2 regions of the Bacillus stercoris genome follow, and region 1 is predicted to be linked to the other one. Evidence: riboswitches for the same ligand, from Rfam matches in the RefSeq annotation. Region 1 holds a riboswitch; the other holds the start of a gene.

What was found. Region 1 has a riboswitch for S-adenosylmethionine ahead of metK (methionine adenosyltransferase). Riboswitches for the same ligand answer to the same signal wherever they lie in the genome.
Region 2: another riboswitch for S-adenosylmethionine. It lies ahead of metI (cystathionine gamma-synthase/O-acetylhomoserine thiolyase); the one in region 1 lies ahead of metK (methionine adenosyltransferase).

Annotation. Positions count from the first base shown of each region.
Region 1 covers NZ_CP121861.1:1,265,042-1,276,282, reverse strand. The annotation lists gene mnmL (tRNA modification radical SAM protein MnmL/YtqA) at 1-416, shown strand, start outside; gene mnmM (tRNA 5-(aminomethyl)-2-thiouridylate-methyltransferase MnmM) at 413-997, shown strand; gene tbcS (tetraprenyl-beta-curcumene synthase) at 987-2,090, opposite strand; gene ytpA (phospholipase YtpA) at 2,111-2,890, opposite strand; gene QA442_RS06635 (gamma carbonic anhydrase) at 2,939-3,454, shown strand; gene alaP (alanine permease AlaP) at 3,706-5,097, opposite strand; gene asnB (asparagine synthase (glutamine-hydrolyzing)) at 5,234-7,132, opposite strand; gene metK (methionine adenosyltransferase) at 7,281-8,483, opposite strand; SAM riboswitch class I at 8,651-8,789, opposite strand; gene pckA (phosphoenolpyruvate carboxykinase (ATP)) at 8,986-10,569, shown strand; gene QA442_RS06610 (DUF2584 domain-containing protein) at 10,607-10,849, opposite strand; gene QA442_RS06605 (alpha/beta hydrolase family protein) at 10,901-11,241, opposite strand, start outside.
Region 2 covers NZ_CP121861.1:3,085,031-3,096,271, reverse strand. The annotation lists gene cotY (spore coat protein CotY) at 1-71, opposite strand, end outside; gene cotX (spore coat protein CotX) at 223-732, opposite strand; gene cotW (spore coat protein CotW) at 827-1,150, opposite strand; gene cotV (spore coat protein CotV) at 1,192-1,578, opposite strand; gene yjcA (sporulation protein YjcA) at 1,738-2,094, shown strand; gene QA442_RS16135 (hypothetical protein) at 2,375-2,581, shown strand; gene QA442_RS16130 (YjcZ family sporulation protein) at 2,663-2,812, shown strand; gene spoVIF (sporulation-specific transcription regulator SpoVIF) at 2,945-3,199, shown strand; gene QA442_RS16120 (ATP-dependent helicase) at 3,273-5,552, opposite strand; gene QA442_RS16115 (hypothetical protein) at 5,669-5,923, shown strand; gene QA442_RS16110 (GNAT family N-acetyltransferase) at 5,995-6,417, opposite strand; gene QA442_RS16105 (YjcG family protein) at 6,421-6,936, opposite strand; gene QA442_RS16100 (esterase family protein) at 6,973-7,695, opposite strand; SAM riboswitch class I at 7,863-7,983, shown strand; gene metI (cystathionine gamma-synthase/O-acetylhomoserine thiolyase) at 8,051-9,172, shown strand; gene metC (cystathionine beta-lyase) at 9,165-10,337, shown strand; gene QA442_RS16085 (GNAT family N-acetyltransferase) at 10,564-11,109, opposite strand; gene QA442_RS16080 (DUF819 family protein) at 11,178-11,241, opposite strand, start outside.

The sequences.
Region 1 (11,241 bases):
TAAGAAAACACGGCATACGTGTCTGCTCGCATATTATCAACGGACTGCCTTTGGAAGACCGGGACATGATGATGGAAACGGCAAAGGCCGTCGCAGATTTGGACGTCCAAGGCATTAAAATCCATCTGCTTCACCTATTAAAAGGCACGCCGATGGTCAAGCAATATGAAAAGGGAAAACTGAAATTCCTTTCTCAAGATGATTATGTGCAGCTCGTCTGCGATCAGCTTGAGATCATTCCGCCGGAAATGATCGTCCACCGCATTACAGGTGATGGACCGATTGAGTTGATGATCGGGCCAATGTGGAGCGTCAACAAATGGGAAGTGCTTGGCGCCATTAATAAAGAGCTGGAAAATCGAGGCAGCTATCAAGGAAAGTTCTTTCAGCGGCTTGAGGAGGAATCAGCGCTATGATATTGAAGAAAATTCTTCCTTACAGCAAAGAACTGCTGAAAATGGCCGCAGGAGAAGGAGATATCGTTGTAGATGCAACGATGGGCAACGGACATGATACACAGTTTTTAGCGGAGCTTGTCGGTCAAAACGGCCACGTGTACGCTTTTGACATTCAAGAATCAGCCGTGGCCAATACACAGGAACGGCTCGGTGAGACTTATCAAGCGCGAACAACATTATTTCACAAAAGCCATGACAAAATCGCTGAATCCCTTCCGCCTGAAACACATGGCAAAGTGGCGGCCGCGGTATTTAACCTCGGTTATTTGCCGGGCGGGGACAAATCAATTACAACAAACGGCAGTTCTACGATCAAAGCAATTGAACAGCTTCTCAGCATCATGAAAGACGAAGGCCTGATCGTTCTCGTCGTCTATCACGGCCACCCGGAAGGCAAAGCGGAAAAAAATGATGTGCTTGAGTTTTGCCGGGACTTGGACCAGCAAACAGCCCGTGTATTAACATACGGATTTATCAATCAGCAAAATGACCCGCCATTTATTGTCGCCATCGAAAAAAAAGCTCAGATCAGCAAATGATTTGAGCTTTTTTCTTTGAGTTTTTCATCCAGGACATTTTTTGAAATTTCCGGTAGGCTCTGCCGTTGATATAAAAGAAAAAGGAAGTTTTTCCGCTGGCTTTGATCAGCTTCCTTGCGAGCCGGCCCATTTCCTTTTGGCCCGCCACTTTATCATCCGACAAATAAACGCCAAGCAAGCCTCGATTGATTAAACGATGGAAGTTTTCATGCGGAATGCCTTGTAAATGCTCGTCGGCTTTATGGATAAAGTGTTCAAGCCGATTCATCATCTCTTCATGAGACTGATAATACGAGCAGAAATTCAAGTCTCCTTCCAGCAAGTCCTCCTCTTGATCAATCAAATAATCAAGCAGAATATGAAGGCCCTGTATGTAAGGAAAATAACTGTCGCGGATTTTTTTAGCGGTGCTTTCTGTGAAATCAGGCTGGAACGAATACGCAACTAGACAGAAAATGCCTAATGTTGAACCTGCACAGGCTGAAAATTCATACCATTCCATCTCAGGGAGCTCTGATTCATATTGAGTAAACCACTTTTCAAGCCGCGGAACACGTTCATGCTCAATGACATGCTTATGCACCTGCAAATCGCAATAATAGCCGCACAGTTCAAGCAGATAAGGTTTAATCATGTCATAGTGCTCAATGGAGCCGAGAACACGCTGGCACGTTTTGACCAGTTCATGCAAATATCCGCTGTCATCCTGTTCTTCTCTGAATTGATAATAGTTTTGCAGTTCAGCCCCCACTGTCAGTGCGTCCTGCATTGAGGCATGGAGCATCCGAAAGTCCTGCGGGTCAAGTGAGGTGCTGCGGTCACACAGATTGTCCAAATAATCACTAATCGTTTGATATGCGATGATAAACTCGACACATTTCTGTTTTTGGCTGCCTGACAATAAAGCCAGTATTCCGCCGCCTTCACAGTGAAACGTTTTGTCTCGAATACTTGCGGTTGCCTGCGCTTTTAACTCACTGTTATGAATCGATTCTGATTTTTGCTTCCATATGTCCAGCTCTTGATGAACGAGCGGAAAAATATCTCGATATACCTTTGCCATCAATCCAAAAGGATGTTCCGGTACTGTCAACACATGCACCCCCAACTAGTTCAAATATATTGATCAGTAAACGCTCTTGCTGCTTTAAAGACATCTTCTCTTTCGGGTTCATTAAAGATCTCATGATAAAGCCCTTCCCACTCTCTGTACGCTTTATTATGAGAAGCAACGCCATTAAACCACTTGATGACCATCGTTTTATCAACAAGCTTGTCATCACCGGCCTGCATCACAAGAAGCGGCACTTTCAAAAATGCATCTGTCGGCACCATCGCTGACTCAATTGTCTTTAAAAGCTCTCTGTACCATCTGACAGAAACTTTCCTGACGTATAACGAATCATTTTGGTCAGCCTCGATGACATCCTCATTGCGCGTCGCCATATCAATTGATAATCCCGAATCAACCTTAAGCGACGGAGCGATGACATTCAGGCCTCTTGATGCAAGGTCAAGCGCTTTATTGACTTTAATTTGCAGTCCGAGACACGGTGATGATAAAATAATTCCCGTAATGCGGGGATTTCTTTGTTGTTTAAACCATTCAATCGCGACCAGACCGCCCATGCTGTGACCTAAAAGAAAAACCGGCAGATCAAAGGTTCGCGCTTTATCTATCCAAGCATCTACTTCATCAATGTATTCTTGAAAAGAGCGAATATGCCCTCTTGCCCTTGTCGTTGTTCCCTGTCCAGGCAAATCGCCCATGACAACGTGATAACCCGAAGATCGCCACATTTCAATCAGCCATTTATATCGTCCGTGATATTCACTTGCCCCGTGAATGATTACAATCACTGCAACAGGTCTGTCTGCTTTCCAGGTCCACATGCTCTTCACCTCATACGAAATTTAAATAGAGAAAGAAGGATGAATCTTATGATCTACCCTTATAAGGAACACATGCCAGATATCCACCCAACAGCCTTTATAGCTGACAATGCAACAATTATCGGTGATGTCGTGATCGGAGAACAGTCCAGCGTTTGGTTTTCTGTTGTCATAAGGGGAGATGTTGCGCCGACCAGAATCGGAAACAGAGTCAATATCCAAGATTTGAGCTGCCTCCACCAAAGCCCGAACAAGACGCTGCTCATTGAAGATGACGCCACGATAGGCCATCAGGTTACACTTCACAGTGCTGTCATCCGCAAGAACGCCTTAATCGGCATGGGCTCAATCATTTTAGACGGAGCCGAAATTGGCGAAGGCGCCTTTATTGGTGCCGGCAGTCTGGTCCCGCCCGGAAAAATTATTCCGCCTGGCCATCTCGCCTTCGGCCGCCCTGCAAAAGTCATCCGCCCTTTGACGGAAGAAGACCGAAAAGATATGCAAAGAATACGGTCAGAATATGTAGAAAAGGGCCAATATTATAAATCACTTCAACAAACATAAGACCTGCTTCGTCTTACTTTACCATTTTTCAAATTATATTTGAAAGCAATAACCATCGTTAACCCGGACGTCATGACGGTTCGGGTTTCAATTTTTCCATAAAACGTTCACATGTCGCATTAAACATATAAACGTATGACTTTTATCTTATCACAAAACTGTAAAAAGCCTCTGCAAAAACACATACCTATTCTTTCCTGTTCTCTATTTTCTATGAGCACACAAAAAGAGCCCACTGGGAGCTCTTTTTGTCAGCTGATATTTCGTTCACTGTCATTAGCCGCATTTTTTTTATGAAAACCTTTTCCATAGTACACGGCAAGCAAGATGAGAAACCATATCGGCCCGATAATCACGGCTACTCTTGTATCAGGGCTGTAAGCCATAAGAATGACGACGAATGCCAGAAATGCCAATGACACATAAGACGTAAACGGAAAGAAAGGCATTTTATACTTTAAGTGTTTCTTTTCTTCGGGCTTCAAACTTTTCCTGTATTTGATTTGAGAAAGCAAAATGATTGCCCACGTCCAAATCGCTCCGAACGTCGCAATACTTGTAACCCAAGTAAATACCTTCGCAGGGACAACGTAGTTTAACAGCACTCCGACTAATAAAGCGCCCGCTGAAGCCAGAACAGCTTTACCCGGGATGCCGCCTTTTGTCAGCTGACCGTATGCTTGTGGCGCCTCTCTCTGTTCCGCTAAGTTAAACAGCATCCGCCCTGTGCTGAAAATACCGCTGTTGCATGAAGACAGCGCGGCCGTCAACACGACAAAGTTAATGATGCCTGCAGCTGATGGAATACCCACTTTTTGGAATGTGAGAACAAATGGGCTTCCCTGGGAGCCAATTTCCTGCCACGGATAAATAGACATAATGACAAATAAAGCGCCTACATAAAAAATCAAAATCCGCCAAAATACTGTATCGATTGCTTTGGCTAACGATTTTTGCGGGTTTTTTACTTCGCCAGCCGTCACCCCGATCATTTCAATCCCTAAATAGGCGAACATCACCATTTGAAGCGACAATAAAACCCCTTTTATTCCATGAGGGAAAAATCCTCCGTTATTCCATAAATTGCTGATTCCGGTTGCAATGCCCCCATTGCCGACTCCTGCAATAATCATCAATAAACCGACAGCAATCATAGATAGGATCGCGACAATTTTAATCAATGCGAACCAAAATTCCAGCTCGCCGTAAGCTTTGACAGCCAGGAAATTAACACCCGTCATAATGATCAGCGCCGATAATGCCCAAATCCAGTTTGGCACATCAGGAAACCAGAACCCCATATAGATGCCGACAGCAGTAATTTCAGCCATACAGGTGACAACCCATAAAAACCAGTAGTTCCACCCTGTTAAATAGCCTGCAAGCGGTCCCAAATAATCACGCGCATACCTGCTGAAGGAACCGGCAACCGGTTTTTGAATGGCCATTTCCCCAAGCGCTCTCATAATAAAAAACATGACCAGGCCGCTTGCGGCATATGCTACCAAAATACCTGGCCCTGCTAACTGAATAGCTGATGCGGAGCCGAGGAACAACCCCACTCCTATGGCAGCTCCTAAAGACATTAAAGAAATATGCCTTTCTTCGAGTCCGCGGTGCAGCTCTTGTTTTTGTTTTTGCATGCTTTCTTCTCCCCTAGAAAAAAATATCATTAAATCATTTTTCTGAATATTGCGTGTGGATTGGGTAAATCAATGATGATGGAGAAATAAAAGGATAATAACAAGGCTTTCGACTAATCGAAAGCCTTGTTGTCTGTTACACAAAGATGACTTCTTTAGGCTGATGGCTCAGCTCTTCAGGCATATACCGTTTTTCAATATTAATGCTGTGCCAGATCATAAAGATCAGTACAGTCCAGATTTTACGGCTGTTATCAGCCTTGTCCGCACAATGGTCTTCAAGAAGCTGAAGGACATAATCCTTATGGATATATGCATCCGTTTGGCTTTCTTGAATAATATTTCGCACCCATTCGTTCATTTCGTTTTTCAGCCAATGACGGATCGGTACAGGGAAACCAAGCTTTTTGCGGTTTAATACGTGCTCAGGCACAATTCCTTCAGCGGCTTTGCGAAGAAGATACTTCGTCGTGCCGTTTTTCGTTTTCAGCTCATCAGGAATTTTTGAAGCGACGTCAAATACGACTTTATCTAAGAACGGCACACGCAGTTCCAAAGAATTTGCCATCGTCATTTTATCCGCTTTTAACAAAATGTCGCCGCGCATCCAAGTGTGGATATCGACATACTGCATTTTGTTGATATCGCTGTACGAGCTGCTTTCTGTAAAGTAAGTCTTCGTCACATCGCGATATGAAAGGTTCGGATTATAATGCTTCAACAGCTGCTTTTTGACAGACTCTTCAAAGATTTTCGCGTTACCGATATAACGATCTTGAAGCGGAGTACAGCCGCGCTCAAGAAGGCTCTTTCCTCTCATCCCTTCAGGCATAACGGCAGCAACGTGCAGAAGCATTTTTTTCAGGCCGGACGGAATGCGTTCAAATGGTTTGAGCGAAAGCGGTTCACGGTAAATGTTATATCCGCCGAAGAGCTCATCCGCTCCTTCACCTGATAAAGCAACCGTTACATGTTTTTTCGCTTCTTTTGCAACAAAGTACAACGGAATCGCTGCCGGATCAGCAAGCGGGTCATCAAAATGCCATACGATCTTCGGAAGCTCATTCATGTATTCCTCAGGCGAAATGACTTTGCTGATATTTTCAATGCCCAGCGCCGCTGCAGTTTCTTTCGCTACATCGACTTCACTGAAGCCCTGCTGTTCAAAGCCGACTGAGAATGTTTTTAAGCTTGGATGAAATTCCTTCGCAACAGACACAATAAAGGAAGAATCAATTCCGCCAGACAGGAATGAACCGACAGGAACGTCACTTCTCATATGAACGTTTACAGAGTCATAGATCGCGTCTCTGACTTCTTTTACAAGCTTGTCTTCTTCAGTCTGAACCGGCTTGAAGTTCGCTTTGAAATACGTCTTGAATGTGATATCGCCGTCCGGGCGGATTGTGAACTGTGAACCCGGCTCTACTTTTTTCACATGGGCATCAAGCGTGTTTGGTTCAGGAACAAATTGGAAAGACATGTACTGCTGCAATGCCTCTTTGTCTATTTCAATATCATTCTGAGCAACCATTAAACTTTTTCTCTCTGAGGCAAAATAAACCTGATCATTGATCGTTGTGTAGTACAACGGTTTAATGCCGAATGGATCTCTTGCTCCATAAAGCACATGATCGTTTTTATTCCAAATCAGAAAGGCAAACATACCGCGCAATTTGGACGCCGCTTCTTCTTTATAATGACGGTAAGTCGCAAGAAGAACCTCTGTGTCCGAATCCGTGTTGAATGTGTACCCCTTTGCTTCAAGCTCTTCTCTCAGTTCAATATAGTTATAGATTTCCCCGTTAAAGATAATCCAATATGTTTCATCTTCATATGATAAAGGCTGTCCGCCATTTTCTACATCAATAATGCTGAGACGTCTGAATCCGAATCCGACGTGCTCATCATGGAAATATCCATCACTGTCAGGACCGCGGTGAACGATCATTTGGTTCATTTGTTTGATTAGTTCTTCTTGATCAGCGGTTTGAGCTAACGGATGCTTGTTAAAAACCCCGACAAATCCACACATAGTATTGCCTCCATAATTAAAATTGTCATCATTGAACCCCTATTTATAGACGCTGTGAATAGTATTTGGTTTCACAGTTATGTAAAAAAATAAACATGAATACAACGATAAAAAAGGAAAGCCGCTTAACCAGTAAGCGGCTATAAAATTATTCTCCTAACGCTTCTTTACGCAGCTGCTCCGCTTTGTCTGTACGCTCCCATGGAAGGTCAACATCGTGACGTCCAAAGTGGCCGTACGCAGCAGTTTGTTTGTAGATCGGACGGCGTAAATCAAGCATTTTGATAATGCCGGCAGGTCGTAAATCAAAGTTATTGCGGACAACTTCAATCAGTTTTTCCTCAGAAGCTTTTCCGGAACCGAACGTGTTGATTGAGATTGACACAGGCTGTGCAACACCAATCGCGTAAGCAAGCTGTACTTCGCAAGAATCAGCAAGCTCAGCCGCAACGATGTTTTTCGCAACGTATCTTGCTGCATAAGCCGCAGAACGGTCTACCTTCGTCGCATCCTTTCCTGAGAACGCGCCTCCGCCGTGGCGTGCATAGCCGCCGTACGTATCAACGATGATTTTGCGTCCTGTAAGTCCCGCATCCCCTTGAGGGCCTCCGATTACGAAACGTCCTGTTGGGTTGATGAAATATTTTGTTTCTTCATCAATCAGCTCTTTAGGAACAACCGGATTGATGACATGTTCTTTAATGTTACGCTGAATTTGCTCAAGTGTAATTTCAGGGTGATGCTGAGTTGAAATAACAATCGCGTCAATGCGGACAGGCTTGTTATTTTCATCGTACTCAACCGTTACCTGTGTTTTGCCGTCAGGGCGAAGGTACGGAAGAATATCTTCTTTACGGACTTCACTTAGGCGGCGGGCTAATTTATGAGCAAGTGAAATTGGAAGAGGCATAAGCTCTTTCGTTTCGTTGCACGCATAACCGAACATTAAACCTTGGTCACCAGCACCGATCGCTTCAATTTCTTCTTCGCTCATTGTGCCTTCACGGGCTTCAAGCGCTTGGTCTACACCCATTGCGATATCAGCAGACTGCTCATCAATTGATGTTAAAACCGCACAAGTTTCCGCATCAAATCCGTATTTCGCACGTGTGTATCCGATTTCTTTAATGGTTTGGCGCACTGTTTTTGGAATGTCAACATACGTAGATGTTGTGATCTCTCCGCTGACAAGAACCAAACCAGTTGTCACAGATGTTTCACAAGCAACACGCGCGTTAGGGTCTTTCTTTAAAATTTCATCTAAAATGCTGTCAGAAATCTGGTCACAGATTTTATCTGGATGCCCCTCCGTAACAGATTCTGATGTAAATAAACGACGATTTTTACTCATGATTTGCTTCCTCCTGCACAAGGTCTCCCGATAGACCTTGCATATATGATACGGAACTCGCTCCCTCTTATACAATGTAACGTTATATTAGAGAATGTTAATTGGCATATTTATGAAATAAAAAAACCTTTTCCATCGAGGAAAGGGTTTGGTCTTTGTGCCTTTCACTCTTATCGCTCAAGGAATCATACAACCTTGCAACAGGTTAGCACCTTGGTTGTCTCACTCAGTTCAACATAATAAATAACAGAGAAACCGGTTGCTGGGCTTCATAGGGCCTGTCCCTCCGCCAGCTCGGGATAAGAGTATCCGCTCAATGAAATATCTTATCGTAAAAGGGTTTGCAATGTCAATATGATTCAGAAGAAATAGGCACCTATATTGAGGGAAAACAATGGAAATGCACACACAAAAAATGATAAATAGTATAGACTATTTGAAAATATATGTTATACTAATTCACAATTAGCAAAACACAAAAAACGATAAAGGAAGGTTTCATATGAACTCAGTTGATTTGACCGCTGATTTACAAGCCTTATTAACAAGTCCAAATGTGCGTCATAATTTATCAGCAGCACAGCTAACAGAAAAAGTACTCTCCCGAAACGAAGGCATTTTAACATCCACGGGTGCTGTTCGCGCGACAACAGGCGCTTACACAGGACGTTCACCTAAAGATAAATTCATCGTGGAGGAAGAAAGCACGAAAAATAAGATCGATTGGGGCCCGGTGAATCAGCCGATTTCAGAAGAAGCGTTTGATCGACTTTATACGAAAGTTGTCAGCTACCTGAAACAGCGAGATGAGCTGTTTGTTTTCGAAGGATTTGCGGGAGCAGACGAGAAATACAGGCTGCCGATCACTGTCGTAAATGAGTTCGCATGGCACAATTTATTTGCGCGGCAGCTGTTCATCCGTCCGGAAGGCAATGATAAGAAAACAGTTGAGCAGCCGTTCACCATTCTTTCTGCTCCGCATTTCAAAGCGGACCCAAAAACAGACGGCACTCATTCCGAAACGTTTATTATTGTCTCTTTCGAAAAACGGACGATTTTAATCGGGGGAACAGAGTATGCCGGAGAAATGAAGAAGTCCATTTTCTCCATTATGAATTTCCTGCTGCCTGAAAGAGATATTTTATCCATGCACTGCTCCGCCAATGTCGGTGAAAAAGGTGATGTCGCCCTTTTCTTCGGACTGTCAGGAACAGGAAAGACCACTCTTTCAGCCGATGCTGACCGCAAGCTGATCGGTGACGATGAACATGGCTGGTCTGATACAGGCGTCTTTAATATCGAAGGCGGATGCTACGCTAAGTGCATTCACTTAAGCGAGGAGAAGGAACCTCAGATCTTTAACGCAATCCGTTTCGGATCAGTTCTCGAGAATGTCGTTGTTGATGAAGACACACGTGAAGCCAATTATGATGATTCCTTCTATACTGAAAACACGCGGGCAGCTTACCCGATCCATATGATTGATAACATCGTGACTCCAAGCATGGCAGGCCATCCGTCTGCAATTGTATTTTTGACGGCTGATGCCTTCGGAGTCCTGCCGCCGATCAGCAAACTGACGAAGGAACAGGCGATGTATCATTTCTTGAGCGGTTACACGAGCAAGCTTGCCGGAACTGAACGAGGTGTGACGTCACCTGAAACGACGTTCTCCACTTGCTTCGGCTCACCGTTCCTGCCGCTTCCTGCTCACGTCTATGCTGAAATGCTCGGCAAAAAGATCGATGAACACGGCGCAGACGTTTTCTTGGTCAATACCGGCTGGACCGGGGGCGGCTATGGCACTGGCGAACGAATGAAGCTTTCTTACACAAGAGCAATGGTCAAAGCAGCGATTGAAGGTAAATTAGAGGATGCAGAAATCATAACTGACGATATTTTTGGCCTGCACATCCCGGCTCATGTTCCTGGCGTTCCTGATCACATCCTTCAGCCTGAAAACACGTGGGCCAACAAGGAAGAATACAGAGAAAAGGCATTCTACCTTGCAAATGAATTCAAAGAGAATTTTAAAAAGTTCGCACATACAGATGCCATTGCACAGGCAGGCGGCCCTCTCGTTTAAAAAGCAAAAGCCAAGAGCAATTAGCTCTTGGCTTGTTTTAATTGACAGAATGCAAAGAAGTCAGCTTGTACGTAATGAGCGTCCGGCCGCCTTCCCATTGAAGCTTCTGCACTTCAGCTGTGCCCGACTTTTCGCCAAGCTTTGTTTTGCGCACATCCATCGGAATCTCCATCGGATATACACGGTATCCGTCCTTCTCTAACGTGAATATATTTTCATCTATGCGAACTTCTTTTCCTTTTGTCACAATCAGTGTATTAAATTCAACAGGCATTCCCAAAGTGAGATCCCCTTTCGTTCTCTTTTTTCTTTATCATACCATATTTCATTGTCAGCGGTTTTTCATCCATTGTGTAAGCTGCCGAACGATACGCCGGTTTTCTTTTGGCGGGAAATAATGTGTGAATGTACTGTAATACCACGTCTCAACCGGCTTATGCAATTGTTTTAGCCTTTCTTCAAATAAATAGGAATGCTGAATCGAAACATTTTGGTCTTTTTCTCCATGGATTAACAGCACGGGAGCCTGAATTTTGTTTACTTGATCAAACGGTGTTCGCCACTGATATTCCTCAGGCACCTTTTTCGGTGTTCCGCCGATGACTCTTTTCATCATTCGCCGCAAATCCTGCCGCTCCTCGTATGTAAGGATCATATCACTGACGCCTCCCC
Region 2 (11,241 bases), 1.8 Mb from region 1:
TCTGCTAAAATCTTTTCCACTGCATCGCATACACAGTTCTCATGCCGGCCATGGGTTTTTCCGCAGCTCATTGATTTCAGCTCCTTCTTTATAGGGTATTTGACTTTAGTCCTTAACAACATATGTACCCGTGCCCCACTTGGTGTGGGTGAACGTCTATATATTCATCATATGCTTGGAAAATAAGAAAAAGCAGAGCGTTTTTGGCTCTGCTTTTAGGTCCTAGAGGACAAGAGTGATAACTAGGATGGCTACGAGGGTATTTGTTGCTGTAGAGATAAGGGTTGCGATATCAGCATCTACTGTTGTGACGTTTACGCCGCGGGAGCATTCGATGAGAAGTTTTTGGCGGTTTACTTGTTTGTTAGCTGTAAGCTGTAACAAATCTTGTGCGACTAATTCGGCAATTACGCCGTCTGCAATGGATGTCAGAGTAGCCGTTACGACTGCGGCATTAAGTGCTGTTACAACTGATGTTACGGCTTGAACGTCTGTAGATGAAACGTTGATGTCACAAGAATCTCTAATAATAATTGTCTCATCGGAGACTTGTTTGTTGAGATTTGCCTGGGCTAGATCTTGGTCGATAAAGGCGTTGTCATTGCCAAACCCATTGTTATTGCAGCAAATATCACAATTGCATTTTCTTTCTTCTTTTTCTTTCTCTTTGTGCTCTAATGGATGGTCACAGTCAGGATCAAGTGCAACCCAAGAGTATGGTCTGCTTTCCATATCTATTCCTCCTTTTCTTTTACTGTTATTAAATGAGCGAGCCTCTTACTTTGACTGAGGCATATATCCTGATGAAGTTCCCTATTTTTTATGATTAATTTGAATTGTTATTGTTTTGCCGTCTTTGTCTGAGCTGTTCAATGAGCTGCTCTCTGCGGCTTAGCGGTTTTTCGTTCTTTTGCTCTTGCATGGCTGCTTCTTCTTTTTTCTTCTTTTGGTTTTCTATTAGCGCTTGTGATTTAGCTTGTAAGTCTTTTACAAGATTCAAGAGCATTTCTTTTTCTTCGTCTGATACTTTTTTCATTTTGTCTTTCGTCACACCATGTTTAGAAAATATATTTTGGACCAGCAATTTCGTCATTGGATCAACTTCTGGAAGCTTCGCAAGCTCTTCTTTTAATTTGTCATTATCTGACATTTGTTTTCACCTCGTCTTATAAGTTTGTGAAAAAGAAAGGGTTAAAGGACGTCTAGTTCACTGAGAATGCTATTTAACACCTGAAGCAAGATTTGTACAAAGGTTATTATCTCGTCAGCAGACAAAGTAATTTTGATATTTCGGCTGTTGATAATTTTAATGATGGTTCTTTTTTTAATTTGTGAGCTATCGAGAATAAGAATCTCACTTGCCACTGCGTCAGCCAAATCCTCGTCGGCGATAATGAGCTGAGTCGCCACGATAATCATGGTTGTCACAAAGGCTTGTATAGAAAGGGCAGATGTTATATGTGACGTATCTATTGTGATATTTTCGCAATCAATCACTTCGATCTGCTGCTCGAATTCGCTTGATAATTGCTCAAATATTGCAGGGTGCAGGGATTCGATTTTTTCTTCAAATGACATAACCTTCACTCCTTTCTTATCCATACTCTATATAATGCAAATGGGGTGCAGAGCGGAATAATAAAAATAACCAATTTTCCTCCGGACAAGATACAATTCATGAAGAATAGGGTTTTCGCATATATGTGAAGGGATCATGATTGGCAAAGGAGTGAACGAGTGGTTATTAATGGACTGACAATTGCTCTTCTTTCGCTTGCGGTCTTTCGGCTTGCTCGCCTGCTGGTGTTTGACACGATTATGGCGCCGCTTCGCAGTCTGTTTCATGAAGAGAAGGAGGAAAAGGATGCGGACGGGAACATTGAAACCTATATCGTGATTAAAGGAACTGGTCTCAGGGCGTTTATAGGGGAATTGCTGAGCTGCTATTGGTGCACAGGCGTATGGTGCGCCGGCTTTTTGATTTTATGCCAGGCGTTGATCCCGCAAGCAGCGCAGTGGCTGATTTTACTTTTGGCGATCGCGGGCCTTGCCGGCATCATAGAAACGCTTGTATCAAAATGGCTGCAGGAATGAGGCATTCCCACCAGCAACTTTCCGTCAGGATACGCATAAAGTAGCATATATGACATAAGGAAAGGAAGGGAGCAAAAATGAATCAATATAATAAACCTTCCCAAAAATCTCCATATACAGATTCGTCGTATCAATCAAAAAAGATAAAAAAGAAGGGCTGCGGGTGCGGAAATAAAAAGAAAAAGCCTCAATAGCCTGGCAAAGAAACCGGAGAACTCCGGTTTTTTGTTTTTTAACAGGGCGGCCGCAACCGGCATATATCATAAGCGGGGGGATCAAAGTGAATGAGTTTGAAAAATGGATAGAAGGAAGGTATGAACCGCACGAACAAAAGCAAAAAGAGCATGAAGACACGATGGGCAGCATCAGAAAAGACTTGGATGCATTTGATAAAGCAGGTCTGGAATTTGAAGATGAGATTGAAGCGTTGGCTGAAAAAACAGAGGCCTTACTTAAAAAACATCAAGCTCAATATGATCAATCGTAAATCCGCAAACGCCCTATGCGAATATCCAAGCCAATCCAAGCAGCTCACATAGTGTATAGAGAGTAAAGGAGGTGCTTATCTATGGGCTTTGGATACGGATTCGGTGGTGGTGGCTGCTGCGGCGGCTACGGTGGCTATGCCGGCGGTTACGGCGGCGGCTATGGTTCAACATTTGTTTTGTTGGTCGTATTATTCATTCTCCTCATCATCGTAGGTGCATCTTTCTTTTAAGATGTATTGAGGAAGTACGGGTTATAACCCGTACTTCCTTGCCTTGTGTTTATTTTTAAAAATGTTGGAAAAGCACATTGTATTATGTGCATTCATACAATACCGTATTACTCCGCCAAAAGGAGGCGCATTATGGATAATCAATTTTTTAAGAATATCGAAAAGAAAACAGGTGTGAAGATGCAGGATGTAATGAATCTTGCCGGATCACTCCAAAACGCTAATTTTAAAGATGAAAATACAGTGCGCAGTGTCATTAACCGCGTAGCGCAGCTGGCAAACAGACGCGTGCCAAAAGAATTAGAAGATAAAATCGTGGAATCTATTACAAGCGGAAAAGAAAAGCTTGATTTTGGCACGATTTCTAAAATGATGGATAATAAATAAGCAGATGGCCTGGCTGATTCACTGCAGCAGGCCTTTTTTTACGGTAAAAACCCGGCAGTAATCTGCCGGGCTGTTAATGATGCAAGGGCTGTCTTGCTTTCTGTAGCAGGGGATACAAAAATCTTGAGCGGTTGGCTGTTTTGCCGCGCCTGTTTGCGGGGCAAGACAAATATAAATGCTGTTTCGCCCGTGTCATCGCTACATATAAAAGGCGTCTTTCCTCCTCAAGAGCGGCCTCGTCTCCTTTTCTTGCCGTTTCTAATGAGAAATCGTGCGGAATTGAGCCGTCTACAGTGCCTAACACGTAGACTGTTTTGAATTCAAGGCCTTTTGACCGGTGAATGGTCATCAGCTGAACGCCATGTTCATCCGTTCTGTTTTTCTCAGCGGCCCTCATATGATCCACGTGGGCAAGAAAGTCAGGAATCGTTTTGAACTTCTTGGCGACGACCTTGATATCACGCAGGTCATCGGAGCCTTTTTCTAGCTTGTTGCCCTCATTGCCCCGTTTTTTTAGATACTCGGAGAAGCCCATTTTTCCTTCTGCAAAGGTGATGGCTTCTACAGGCTTCATCGTGCGCAGGCTTGCGAAAAACGGTACGATTTTCTTGATTTTGTCAAGCTGAAACGGCTTCAGATCAGGCAGTTTGGCCAGCGCTTGAATCATCGAGCAGTCTTCGGTAATCGAGAGCGCCTTCAGCGTATTCAAAGCGGACTGCTTTAAAAACAAGGCGGGAAGCAAGTGCTTAATCGCTTCAGTGTCATCCTCATTTTGGCTTGCATACAAGTAGGCGAGAATCTGACGGACGATCCGTCTGCTATAAAACGATTGGACGCCGCGGTCAGCTGTATACGGAATTGACGATTGATGAAGCCTTTCATAGATAGCGCGGCCCCCGCTGTTTGTGCGGTAAAGAACCGCAAAGTCTTCTGGACTGGCGCCGTTTTGAATTTTTTCTTTGATATCGGAAACGACCATTGTGGCTTCTTCCTCTTCGTCGTAAGGATAAAAAAGCACAGGGACCTGAATGTCATCACGAGCGGCTTCAAGCGTTTTGGCATACCTGTTTTTGTTCTTTTTCACGACGATGTCAGCACTAGAGACGATCGGATGCGTAGATCTGTAGTTCGCAGTTAAATAGATCGTCTTCGCTCCGGGATAATCCTTTTGGAAATCAAGAATGAAAGACGGATTGCTGCCGCGAAACGCGTAGATGGACTGGTCATCGTCTCCGACACAGCACAGGTTTTGCTCCGGGCTGGCGAGCATTTGCATGATTTTGTATTGAACCGGATTAATGTCCTGAAACTCATCGATTAAGATATACGTAAACCGAGATTGATATTGTTCCAGAAGGTCAGGCCGCTCGATAAACAATTCATAGCAGGCTGAAGCCATGTCATCAAAATCAAATTGGCTATGTTCTTTTTTCTGGCGTTCATAATGTTCATATAAACGATAAACTTGTTTTTCCCACTCATCTTTTAGAGGGATGCGTTCATTTGGGACATAAGTGTTTTTCCAAAAACCGATCTGCTGCAGAGCTTGGTCAACTGGGAACTCTTTCTCATCGATGCCCTCCTCATAGAGTGCTTTTTTGATATATTGTTCCCGCTGCCACTCCATTTTCAGCAGATGCTCACCGTTCCATTTAGCAGAATCATAATGATATAAGATTTTATAAAACAGACTGTGGAATGTTCCTGTGACAAGTCTTCTGACTTTTGCCTGCTGTAATCCGTACTGGTTCGCCATACGCTCTTTCATTTCAGCGACAGCTTTTGTTGTAAAGGTGACAAGCAGCATGTTTTCCGGCGGTATGCCCAAGTGTTCGATCATGTGGGCGGCACGGGCTGTCAGCACGCGTGTTTTTCCGCTCCCCGCACCTGCAAGCACAAGCAGCGGGCCTTCTGTTTCCGTGACAGCTTTCAGCTGATCCGTGTTTAAACCGACAGACGGAAAAAGGCTCGTATTGGGTTCTATTGTTTTTGGAACAAATGGTGTTCCTGGTTTAATGCTTCTTGGACGGTGCCATTCCGTGACAGCCGGGGACGAGTCAGCGGCGATCGCTTTTCCCTTTGGCAAACGAATGACACCAGATTCCTGATCATCTTCTTTTTTTTCCTCTTTGGCGGGCTTCGGAGCGCACGCCTCCTCACATGCCGGGAAATCGCCTGGCTGGCGATGGATAAACTTTGGCGGATCGGCGATGTTAAGCCGTAACAAAACGGGATTTCCGCAATGAGAACAAAATAAATGTCCTTTTATTCCTTCTTCAAAGAGGAATTGATAATGTTCTCTCGAATATGTATGTAAATGTATAATTCGATCATTCAGTCGGGCGCATTTCAAAAAGGGGTCCTCCCAATCAAAAGGTGTTCATTACAGACAATGACTATCATATCAAAAGAAATGTGTTTCAAAAAGTAAGTTTAAGGGAAAAGAGACAGCAGAGGGGTGGGTATCGTATGATATATGCAGGTCACATTCAAAACCAGCAATACGCTCAATATGCTAATAGAACGATTGGACATAAGCAGGATTATGCCGGAACCGAAAAAATCAGCTATGTCCCGTTTCAGCGGGTATACAAAGAACTTGAAAAACAGCAGGAGAATCAAACGGCTGCTGAAAGAAAAGTAAACGAGGCAAAACGTAAGCGCTCTCTTTATAAGAGATTGCGAGAAAAAGGAATGGGCACATATATTAATCGATATGTATAAAAAACCGTTCATACGAGAGAACGGTTTTTTATATGCGGAAAAATCCGGATCTTAATAGACCCGGATGCTGTTTAGTCTTTCATCATTTGTAAGTGAGGAATGCCGGCATCGAGGAATTCTTTTTCGGAAAGCACGCGATACCCGTATTTCTTGTAAAACGGCACAGCCTGTGTTTGCGCGTTTAAAATGAAACCGGAAGCGCCGCCGTCTGAAGCGGCTTTTTCGAGCGCCTTCATAATGATGCCGCCGACACCGGCTGAGCGGTGGCTTTTCAATACGCAAATGCGCTCTAACTTGCCGTAGCCGTCCTTCAAACGCCATCTTCCGGCGCCGACAGGCTTTTCACCATCATACACGACGATATGTTCCGATTCATTTTCAAGTTCGTCAATTTCTTCTTCAGCAGGCACGTTTTGTTCTTTGACAAAGACTTCTTCTCTTACATAAAAAGCATCTTTCAGTTGTTCTTCATTTTTTGCGATCACTGCTTCCAAACATTATTCTCCTCTGCCTAACAAGAAGGTTTCGTAAACTGTCCACGATCCGTTTTCCAGCTGGTAAAGCAAGTGGAAACGGTCAACAATTTCTTCATGCGACACTTCCTGCATTTTTAATTGTCCCAGCACATCTGAATGCTCATCGTCGGAAAGATTTTGGCCGACCGTCACATGCGGAACGAAATTATATTCCTGTTCGCCGGCCAACACACCGGTGTATAGCTTTTCATTGAGTGTTTTTAACTCATCCGTCGGCTCTGCTTTAATATAAATGACATTATTGACAGGCGCAAATGAGCTGTATTTTGTCAATTTGAGAACGACTGGGTGGGACTCTTTTGCGATGTTTCTCAAATGCGATACGAGCTGATCCGCTTTCTCCTCCGCACATTCAAACGATGCTCTCAGCGTCAAATGTGGCGGGATCAGAGAGTAGCTTGGGTCATAGCGCTTTCTGTAAGAGTTTGCAAGGTCTTGGAGCTTTTTTGATGGAAATAAAACGATTCCATATTTCATATTATGTCCCTCCTGGAAATAAAGTATGATAGAGTGTTAAAGCATTTTTTTCAGCGCCGGGGTGATGAGCGGCTGCCAGTATGTCCATTTGTGGTCTCCGTCAAATGGCTCAAAATCATAATCGGAAAGCTTCTTCTCCAGCAGCTGTTTCAGCTCCTGATTCGGTTCTGTAAAGTCCAGAATGTTCCCGTCTGTCGTGTGGACGTCAGTTTCTTTTGTTCCGATTTGGTGATAAATAGAGAGGTGTTTGATATCGTCAGACTGTTTCACGGCTTCTAGCACATGTTTGTCAACATAGGGAGACTGCATGATGATGTTGCCAAACATATTCGGATAATCAAGCGCTGTCATAAGTGACACGGTTGCTCCGAGCGAATCACCGATCAGCGTTCGGCCGTAACCGACCTGATAGGTTGGATACTCATCATCTGCAAAAGGAACGAGCTCATGGGCGATGAACCGTTTATACGCCGAAAATTTTGAACCCTCCGGATGGTAGGTGTTTCTGCGCTCTTTTACATCCTTATAAGGAACACCGATAATAATGCTCCGGTCTATTTCGTGTTTTGACAGCAATTCCTCGGCCTGTCTGCCGATTCTCCCCAGCCTGAAATAATCGTGGCCGTCCTGCGCGATAATGACATGGTATTTATAAAGCGGGGAGTAGTTGGACGGCAGATAAACAAGTAAGGTCATTTCCTCATTAAGCTCTTTTGAAAAGAATTTCTTTTCTTGCACTGTGCCGTTTTTTGGTGCCATAAAAACATTCCTCCAGGACATCACTATACTTTCTTGCATTTTCAATTATTGTACCATGAATTATTAGAAATTTCTCTCTTTAAACGGTTCGGCACACGAAGAAAAAAGTGTTGAAATAAACTGTGAATTGCGCTAATATAAAACAATCAGAAAATTGAAATCGATATTTCTTATCGTGAGAGGTGGAGGGACTGGCCCTTAGAAACCTCAGCAACCGGCTTGTTTTGCATGTGCAAAGCGCCAAGGTGCTAAATCCAGCAAGCGTTTTTTATGCTTGGAAGATAAGAAGAAGCGTTAAACCCCTTCTTCTTATGAAGAAGGGGTTTTTATTTTGAAAAGGGAAGGTGTCAGCTATATGTCACAGCACGTTGAAACGAAATTAGCTCAAATTGGGAACCGTAGCGATGAAGTCACGGGAACAGTGAGTGCTCCTATTTATTTATCAACAGCATACCGCCACAGAGGGATCGGAGAATCAACCGGATTTGATTATGTCCGCACAAAAAATCCGACACGCCAGCTTGTTGAGGACGCGATCGCTAACTTAGAAAACGGCGCAAGAGGGCTTGCCTTTAGTTCGGGAATGGCTGCTATCCAAACGATTATGGCGCTGTTTAAAAGCGGAGATGAACTGATCGTTTCATCGGACTTATATGGCGGCACGTACCGTCTGTTTGAAAATGAATGGAAAAAATATGGATTGACCTTTCATTATGATGATTTTAGCGATGAGGACTGTTTACGCTCTAAGCTGACGCCGAATACAAAAGCCGTGTTTGTGGAAACGCCGACAAATCCGCTCATGCAGGAGGCGGACATTGAACGTATTGCCCGGATTACAAAGGAGCACGGTCTTCTGCTGATCGTAGATAATACATTTTATACACCGGTCTTGCAGCGTCCGCTTGAACTGGGGGCAGACATTGTCATTCACAGCGCAACAAAGTATTTAGGCGGGCATAACGATCTGCTTGCGGGACTTGTCGTGGTAAAGGATGAGCAGCTCGGAGAGGAAATGTTTCAGCATCAAAATGCGATCGGCGCCGTCCTGCCGCCATTTGATTCGTGGCTTTTGATGAGAGGAATGAAGACGCTGAGCCTAAGAATGCGCCAGCATCAGGCAAACGCGCAGGAGCTTGCGGCGTTTTTGGAGGAGCAGGAAGAAATTTCAGATGTGCTGTATCCCGAAAAAGGCGGCATGCTGTCCTTCCGTCTGCAAAAAGAAGAGTGGGTCAACCCATTTTTAAAAGCGCTGAAGACCATTTGTTTTGCAGAAAGCCTCGGCGGGGTGGAAAGCTTCATTACATACCCTGCGACCCAGACGCACATGGATATTCCTGAAGAGATCCGTATCGCAAACGGGGTCTGCAATCGATTGCTGCGCTTTTCTGTCGGAATTGAACATGCGGAAGATTTAAAAGAGGACCTAAAACAGGCATTATCTCAGGTCAAAGAGGGAGCTGTTTCATTTGAGTAATCACAATTGGACGCTGGAAACCCAGCTCGTGCATAATCCATTTAAAACAGACGGCGCAACCGGGGCGGTCAGTGTGCCGATTCAGCACGCCTCGACCTTTCATCAATCTTCATTTGAAGAATTCGGCGCATTTGATTACAGCCGCTCTGGCACGCCGACAAGAACAGCTCTTGAAGAAACAATTGCCGCACTGGAAGGCGGAACAAGGGGATTTGCTTTCAGTTCAGGCATGGCTGCCATCTCAACAGCCTTTTTACTGCTGTCACAGGGTGATCACGTTCTTGTGACAGAAGATGTATACGGCGGAACCTTCCGTATGGTGACAGAGGTGCTGACTCGGTTTGGCATTGAGCATACGTTTGTCGACATGACGGATCGTAATGAAGTGGCGCGGAATATCAAGCCGAACACAAAGGTCATTTATATGGAAACACCATCAAATCCGACACTTGGGATTACGGATATTAAAGCAGTTGTTCAGCTTGCAAAAGAAAATGGCTGCCTGACCTTTCTGGACAATACATTTATGACGCCGGCACTGCAGCGTCCGCTTGATCTCGGTGTAGATATTGTGCTTCACAGCGCAACCAAGTTCTTAAGCGGACACAGCGATGTGCTCTCAGGTTTGGCTGCTGTCAAGGATGAAGAGCTTGGGAAGCAGCTGTATAAGCTGCAAAACGCGTTCGGCGCCGTCCTTGGCGTTCAGGATTGCTGGCTTGTCCTGCGCGGATTAAAAACATTACAGGTCCGTTTAGAGAAAGCGAGCCAAACAGCCCAGCGGCTTGCGGAGTTTTTCCAGAAGCATCCGGCGGTCAAGCGCGTGTATTATCCGGGACTGTCTGATCATCCCGGCGCTGAAACCCATAAAAGCCAGTCGAAGGGAGCGGGCGCAGTGCTATCTTTTGAGCTTGAAAGCAAAGAGGCCGTTAAGAAATTAGTCGAGAATGTGTCACTTCCGGTCTTCGCTGTCAGCCTTGGCGCAGTGGAATCGATTTTGTCTTATCCGGCAACGATGTCTCACGCGGCAATGCCTAAGGAAGAGCGTGAAAAACGCGGCATTACTGATGGCCTGCTCCGTCTTAGTGTGGGAGTCGAACATGCAGACGATTTAGAGCACGATTTCGAACAAGCGCTGAAAGAAATTGCACCAGTGGCGGTTCGTTAAAAAGAAGCCGGTGGCCCGGCTTCTCAGATTGTAGACAAAGTCCTAAAACGGTTTCTGTTTTAGGATTTTGTCATCTTTTCAGCGTGATTGAAAACCTTTGAAGTCTAGGAAGAACGAGCATTGGAGCGGAGCGAATGTTATAATTCGTGAGCACTAACGCGCAGGACTGACAACGAATGCGAGGGTTCGTCGACACGCTGAGAAGCCGGGGATGGCCCGGCTTCTTTTATTGTTCATCATCAGGATTCAAAACCGCGAGGACTTGATGATCCTCCCAAACGCCATTAATTTTTACGTTTTTTCGGGCGATGCCTTCTTTATGAAATCCCGCTTTTTCTAAAACACGCATGGACCCGAGATTACGGGGCATCACACCGGCTTCAATTCGATGAAGTCTCAATTCGCGGAACGCATAATCAACAACCAATCTGACAGCCTCTGTCATAATTCCCTTTCCGTTATGAACCTTGTCTAAAAAATACCCGACGAACGCAGTTTGCAGCGATCCGCGGAGGATCTGAAAGAGTGAAACCGTTCCGATTAATCTTTCGTTTGACACTGTAAAAATGCCAAAATGATATTCTTCATCTTTCTCAAGTCTTTGCTGATACTCAGTTATTCGTTTTCTTTGCCCCTCAACCGTATAATAATCGTCTGCGCGTATCATAGAAAACTGTTCGAAGAAATCTCGATTTTCGCTTTGCAGCCGCAGATTTTCTTCGGCATCCGTTACTTCTAAAGGTCTAACATAAATGGTTTTTCCTTTTAGCATACAGTGACCTCTCCGTTCTCATGTCAGATTCCTCTTACATTATTCTCAGGGAAATGCAAATATCCTTTTTATAAGAAGGAAGAAAACCAATTTCCCATAAAAGTGCCAACATAGTTGCCGATTAAGTAGCCG